DNA from 2 places in the Exiguobacterium sp. ERU653 genome. Region 2 is predicted to be linked to the other one. Evidence: riboswitches for the same ligand, from Rfam matches in the RefSeq annotation. Region 2 holds a riboswitch; the other holds the start of a gene.
The links. Region 2 has a riboswitch for FMN ahead of ribD (bifunctional diaminohydroxyphosphoribosylaminopyrimidine deaminase/5-amino-6-(5-phosphoribosylamino)uracil reductase RibD). Riboswitches for the same ligand answer to the same signal wherever they lie in the genome.
Positions count from the first base shown of each region.

Region 1: linked by a shared signal. The riboswitch ahead of KNO95_RS06355 (ECF transporter S component) and the one ahead of ribD (bifunctional diaminohydroxyphosphoribosylaminopyrimidine deaminase/5-amino-6-(5-phosphoribosylamino)uracil reductase RibD) in region 2 are both predicted to bind FMN.

Region 1 covers NZ_JACSKV010000001.1:1,236,631-1,240,041, reverse strand. The annotation lists gene KNO95_RS06365 (NupC/NupG family nucleoside CNT transporter) at 1-570, shown strand, start outside; gene KNO95_RS06360 (nucleotidyltransferase family protein) at 608-1,183, opposite strand; gene KNO95_RS06355 (ECF transporter S component) at 1,249-1,836, opposite strand; FMN riboswitch at 2,000-2,142, opposite strand; gene KNO95_RS06350 (HesB/IscA family protein) at 2,240-2,596, shown strand; gene KNO95_RS06345 (Rossmann-fold NAD(P)-binding domain-containing protein) at 2,708-3,411, shown strand, end outside.
Region 2 covers NZ_JACSKV010000001.1:1,438,101-1,441,511, forward strand. The annotation lists gene ribB (3,4-dihydroxy-2-butanone-4-phosphate synthase) at 1-59, opposite strand, end outside; gene ribE (riboflavin synthase) at 59-700, opposite strand; gene ribD (bifunctional diaminohydroxyphosphoribosylaminopyrimidine deaminase/5-amino-6-(5-phosphoribosylamino)uracil reductase RibD) at 700-1,764, opposite strand; FMN riboswitch at 1,917-2,059, opposite strand; gene KNO95_RS07400 (undecaprenyl-diphosphate phosphatase) at 2,140-2,952, opposite strand; gene KNO95_RS07405 (homing endonuclease associated repeat-containing protein) at 3,405-3,411, shown strand, end outside.

The DNA.
Region 1 (3,411 bases), 200 kb from region 2:
TCTGAGGAAGCCGATGATGACATCGAAATCGTTGAAGACGAAGAGAATAAAGCAGCAAACTTTGTCGATGCGGCTGCACGAGGGGCATCTGATGGTCTCTTCCTTGCATTGAACGTTGGTGCGATGCTTCTTGCATTCGTCTCATTGATTGCACTCGTTAACTTAATCCTCGGATCAGTTGGTGGTCTTTTCGGATTTGACGGATTGTCATTACAGTTGATTCTTGGTTATGTCTTTGCGCCACTTGCTTTCGTCATCGGTGTACCGTGGGCAGATGCTGTACAATTCGGTAGCTTCCTTGGCCAAAAATTAGTCTTGAACGAATTTGTCGCATTCTCTGAATTTGCACCAATCATCGGTTCAGGTGATTTGTCAGCTCGTACAGAAGCGATGATCGCATTCGCACTTTGTGGTTTCGCAAACATCTCATCACTCGCAATCCTTCTCGGTGGTCTTGGTGGTATGGCACCAAACCGTCGTGGAGATATCGCACGCATGGGTGTTCTCGCGATTCTCGCAGGTACGCTTGCAAACTTGATGTCAGCTACTTTGGCTGGACTTCTTCTCTAATCGGTATAAAAAAAGCGATCACTTCGGTGGTCGCTTTTTAGTATGCAGATGATTGGTGAAGTGTGATGTTCGGCCATTGGGTGCGCCAGTTTTTTTGTTTTAGTCGCTTCAAATAGATCGGATGGTTTGAAGAGTTTGCTTCAAAGAACGGTGTTGGCTTCACTTGTAGACTGAGCAAATCTTGAATCCCATATGGCGCGGCAAGGATGAGCTCGTCATTTGAATCGAGTCTCACCCCAACTGCTGTCACGGTCTCGGGGAAGTGTGCAAGTGCATCGGTCGATGAAGTGTACGGTGGGAGATGGTTCACATGATGCATTCTTGCTTGGTTTTTGACTGACCAAGGTACGCCTGGGTTCAGTTGATACAACGTCCGCTCTAATTTTTTCTCGATGGATTCTTCCGGATGAATCGGGTCGAAATAAATCACATCCACGTCATCCGTCTCTGTCGGTGTATCGTATCCGTGAAGATGGTCCCACACTTTCGCGCGAATATAACCCGCGCAAATCAACCAATCCGGTAGATTGAGGGTGGCGACAGTATGGAGATGCTGCATGAGTTCTGAATCTTGCTGAAAAAAATGAATCAAATTCTGTTCGTCAGTCATCATTGAGTGCCCTCCCTAAATTTCGGTTAAAAAAGCACCTAGGCAAAGCCTAGATGCTCGTATATCGATTATGCTAGAAGTTGGACGCGTTGACGTTCGATCCACGGCTTCAATTTCATGAAAAGAGGGACGAAGAGCGCGCTGATTAAGATCGCTTTAATCAAGTTGAACGGTAAAATCCCGTAAAGGACGAGGTCCGTTTTCACTGCCGGGTCTGCCATGTCTGCCATTCCGAAAAAGAACGCATAGGCGGGCAAGATGACAAGATAGTTTAAAATGGCGAGGCTAAGTGCCATCGTAATTGTTCCGGCGAGTAAGCCAGAAGCGAGTGCTTTGTTCGTCTTACGTTTGTGGTAGAACCAAGCAACTGGGTACATGAAGGCCACACCTGCGAAGAAGTTTGCGACTTCTCCGACTGGTACACCGCCACCGTTAAAGACGTAGTACAAGACGTTTTTCAATCCGACGACCACGACACCTGCGAGTGGGGAAAAGACGATTCCGGCAATGAGTGCGGGAATGTCACTAAAGTCCACTTTGAGGAATGGCGGTAAGAATGGGAGCGGGAAGTTGAATAGCATGAGTACGAACGAAATCGTCCCGAGCATCGCCAACGTCACCATTGTAGTCAGTCGTTTATTGCGCGTAGTTTTCATCAGAATCTCTCCTTTAGGTCGCTCCTCGATGAATGGCACCCGTCGCATATAAAAACCCGATTGCAATGAAGACAATCGGGAGAGTTTACGCGCATACGAAATAGATGTTTTCCGAGGTGGAAGAGTCCACGTCAAAGAAAACATCCGGATATCGGTCGGATGCCGCCATCTTCTCCCATCCAGACTATACTGTCGGCTTTCGAATCTCACGAAATCAGCAAGCAACGCCTTGCTCGCTCACGGGCTGAGAAGAATCAATTCTTCAATACCGCCGGTCGGGAATTTCACCCTGCCCCGAAGATGGAACGATTTAATTTTTTTTGTTACAGTTTAGTTATACAAGAAAATGCACAAAACTACAAGTCAATTGACTTGAAATGAAGATATATGAGGAGGAGTTCAAATGATTCATTTAACAGAGTCAGCCGCACTTCAAGTGCAAGAGATGATGAAACAGGCCGAACGCCCGGAAGCGCAATACTTGCGAGTAAAAGTACAAGGTGGTGGATGTACGGGACTATCTTACGGGATGGGCTTTGACGAGGAAAAAACGGACAAAGATGTTCAATTCGATCATCACGGCGTCCGCGTCATCGTCGCTGAAGCAGACCATGGAGTCGTCGACGGACTCGAGATTGACTACAAGCAGTCGATGCTCGGTGGGGGCTTCACGATTAAAAACCCGAATGCCATCGCAACATGTGGCTGCGGGTCGAGTTTCCGGACGGCGACGAATGCCGGGACACCAGGAGATTGCTAACTAGTTTAGACTATGGAACGCCATAGTCTTTTTTTGTGCGATTCGAGCAGTTACGGAACGGCAGGGAAAGGGAATGTAGGAAAGAGAATCGTATCAAAGGGGGCTAGGGTGATGAGGAAAGTATTGATTTTTGGAGGATCACGCTATTTCGGGAAACGGCTCGCGCTGCGACTTGCTGAAGCGGGGGACGATGTGACGATTGTGACGAGGGGCCAACTGCAAGTACCAGAAGCCGAAGGGATTCGGTCCGTCAAAGGAGATCGTCAATCGGTGGCGACATTGAAAGACTTAGCACGTGAACGGTACGATCTCGTCTACGACAATATTTGTTTTACACCGTATCAGGCGAAGATTGCATCAGATGCGTTCATGGGAAAGGTCGGGAAATACGTACTGACGTCAACGATGTCGGTGTATGCACCGGGGCCTGATTTAAATGAAAGTGATTTTAATCCACTTCATTATGAATATCACTTAGACGCGGAACACGATTATGGACAAGGGAAACGAGAAGCTGAATCGTTTCTCTTCCATCGCGCCTCGTTCCCGGTGGTGACGGTACGCCTACCCATCGTTTTAGGTCCGGATGACTATACGGATCGACTCAAATTTTATGTAGATGCGATCCGAAACGAAGAACCGGTCGTTCTGCATCACCCGGAAGCGAGGATGGGATTCATCTCGAGCGCGGAAGCAGCAGGCTTTTTGGAATGGGTAGGACGTGCAAACGTCACTGGTCCATTCAATGCAGCGAGTGATGGCCTTATTTCCATAGGAGCGTTGATGGAACGAATTGGTCAACACGTCGGAAAACC
Region 2 (3,411 bases):
ACGATGATGGGACGTCCTCGTCTCAATTCCTCAAGCGCCCGTTCAATCGAATCAAACATTACCATCCCGCCTTTCCATATCCTTGTTCCGCCAACGACTCGAGTGTCATCTTCGACTGCCCGATTACTTTTTCCATATATTTTGCTAACAGATCACATTCTAAATTGACCAAATCACCAGTTTGTTTCGTTCCTAGAACGGTCTCGCTATACGTATGGGGAATTAACGATAGTGTGAATCCTCGCTCCGACACGTCAAACACGGTCAAGCTCGTTCCGTCTACGGAAATCGAGCCTTTCGGTACGATGTAGGAGAGAAGCGTACGTTCACATCGGATGTCGACATACACCGCATTCGCGAGCTGTCGTTTCTTCGTGATTCGTCCGACCCCGTCGACATGGCCGGATACGAAATGCCCGCCGAATCGTCCGTTCGCCGGCATCGCCCGCTCGAGATTGACACGTGTTCCCGGTTTGACCCCATCTAAACTAGAGGCTTTCAATGTCTCCGGCATGACGTCGACAGAGAACGTCGCGGCATCGAACGTCGTCACCGTGAGACAGATCCCATTCACGGCGATACTGTCCCCGAGCTTCACATCATCGAGCACTTTCTCAGCTGACAAGACGAGTCGTAAAGATGGCCCGTTGCGCTTGACCGTTTTGACCGACCCGATTTCTTCTACGATTCCCGTGAACATCAGAACGCCCCCTTTCGAAGGACGACTTTCAAGTCGGGTCCGACCGTTTCGACCTGATGAATCATAAAACGGGAGATGTCCTCAATCGAACCAACCTGTTGTGAGCGATAGACGCCATGTTTCCCGCCGAACACTCGTGGTGATTGATAGGCGACCCATTCATCCACGTAGCCTCCGTCAAGGAGTGATGTGACGAGCGTCGGACCGGCCTCAATCAATACACGCCCGATTCCATTCGCGTATAGTGTTTCGAGGACCATACCGAGCGACGTATAATCGAATAATTCGACGCCGACAGCTTGAGCTCGTTCACGTCGCTCTGCTTCATCAGACGAAGTGAAGAGGAGCACCGGGACGTCTTCTGCGGTCCGGGCCAGCGTACTGGCGAACGGTAATCGTAGGTCACGGTCGAGCACGACCCGTTTCGGTTGACGCGTCTCATGACCCAATCGAACCGTGAGCGACGGATCATCCGCAAGCACCGTGCCAATCCCGGTCAAAATTGCATCGACGGTGGCACGTAGTTCATGCACATCACGACGGGCTTCCGGGCTTGTCACCCATTGACTCTCTCCCGTCTCCAAGGCGACTTTCCCATCGAGGCTCGTCGCCGTCTTCAAGATGACATACGGTCGTTTCGTCTCAAGCGACCGCAAGAACGCGGGATTCAATGCCCGCGCCTCCTCCTCAAGCAGACCGACTTCGACCTCGATACCGGCCGTTTGAAGACGAATGATCCCATTGCCTGCAACGAGCGGGTTCGGATCCTTCATGGCGACGATGACACGTTTGATGCCCGATTCCACGATCAGATTTGCGCACGGCGGCGTCTTGCCTTGATGCGAGCACGGTTCGAGCGTGACATATAATGTCGCCCCGTATGCAGCGGGACCAGCCATCCGGATGGCATGGACCTCTGCATGTGGTTCGCCCGCCTTGAGATGGGCACCCATTCCGACGATGCGTCCGTCTTTGACGAGCACGGCGCCGACGAGCGGATTGACACCGGTTTGACCATCGGCTGATTTGGCCAATTGAATGGCCTGTTCCATGTACTGTTTCATCTTTCTCCCTCCTTTTTCCGTACAAACAAAAGACCCTAAGGAAAGGTCCTTAGGGTCTTGGTGGGAGGGTTCCGTCGCTTTTGGGCAAGCCAAATAAACGTTTTCTATACAGAAAAGCGTACGACGAAGCACAGGTCACGCGGACCTGTTTTTTGTTCCTTCTCCCATCCAGACTATACTGTCGGCTCTAGAGTCTCACTAGATCCACCGTTCGCACACGTGCGCCCGGGTCACGGACTTAGGGCATGGGCCCATCACCGCCGGTTGGGAATTTCACCCGACCCCGAAGGAATATTTGTTTGTACAGATTTACTGTATCGCAATTATTTTTATTACGCAAAACAAAAAACGCCACTCGTGAGAGTAGCGTCCCGATTATGCGAGAAAGAGGACGACGAGAAGTCCAACAATCCAGCAATAATATGAGAAATATTTCAATTCGCCTTTCGCCATGATGTGTTGGAACCACTTCAACGAAATGGCCGTCAACACGTAAGATGCGATGAATGCCAGGATGAGCGGACCGAACAAGTCACGCGTCTCCGGATTCGTAAAGAGCGTCGGACCATCCAAAATCATCGTCCCGAGACTGATTGGGATGAACAGGAAGAACGAGAAACGAAGTGCCGATTCTTGCTTGATGCCGAGTAACATCGCCATGACGATCGTCGCCCCGGACCGACTGATTCCGGGAATGAGTGCCACGGCTTGCGCGAGCCCGATCAATACGGCGTCACGAAGCGTGATGCCACCGTCTCCTTTGTTCCCTCGCATGTTTCGGATGAACCAAAGGGCGAGTCCCGTAATGATGAGCGTATACCCGACTGTCGCCACGCCACCGAGCACTTCTCCGATCCAGTCCCCGAAAAGGACACCAAGGACACCGGCTGGCACCGTTGCAACGAGTAGTAATCCGATGAACTTCACATCGACCATCGTCTCGTCCGTTCGGTCTTTTTTGAATAAGAAGGTCCACAAACTCACGATGAGGCGAACAACATCTTTTCGATAAATCGTTAAGACAGCGAGAAGCGAAGCGAAGTTTACGAAAACTTCAAATGACAATCCCGGCAAGTCAATGTTAAATAGTTCTTGGAAGATAACGAGATGTCCACTCGATGAAATCGGAATCGGCTCAGTGAAACCTTGAATCAATCCAAGCAACGTATAAAATAACCAAACTGTCATAGTGATGATCCTCTTTTCTGTTTTTCACTCAATGCGGCTATTTTAGCAGAATCGGACTTTCATTGACCAGTCGTTTAATTTTTTTTGAACTAATTTCATAATTCGATTGATTAGTCTGAAAATTAAATTTATTATAGAAGGGTACTCATCTGGAGCGAAGGCGATGACCCCAACTCTCCAGTTGGGTACTTTTTTATAAAATATGACAATTTTGGATGATTAAAACTTTATGTTTACATTTCTCACGATATTCGATTTAATTTGTAATAGAGCTGTTACCATTTTTTGAAATTATCAACAGAGTCTTTAGTCCTACCTAATTCTTAGGAATTGTTTAAAAAATTTCAAATTCACGTTAATAAATCCGAAAAACAATCCGATAGTATGATTGTAGAAGCATTTTTTTCATCTTTGTCGGTTCAGATTTGAGTCCACGGAAGGAGGAACCATCATTGAATC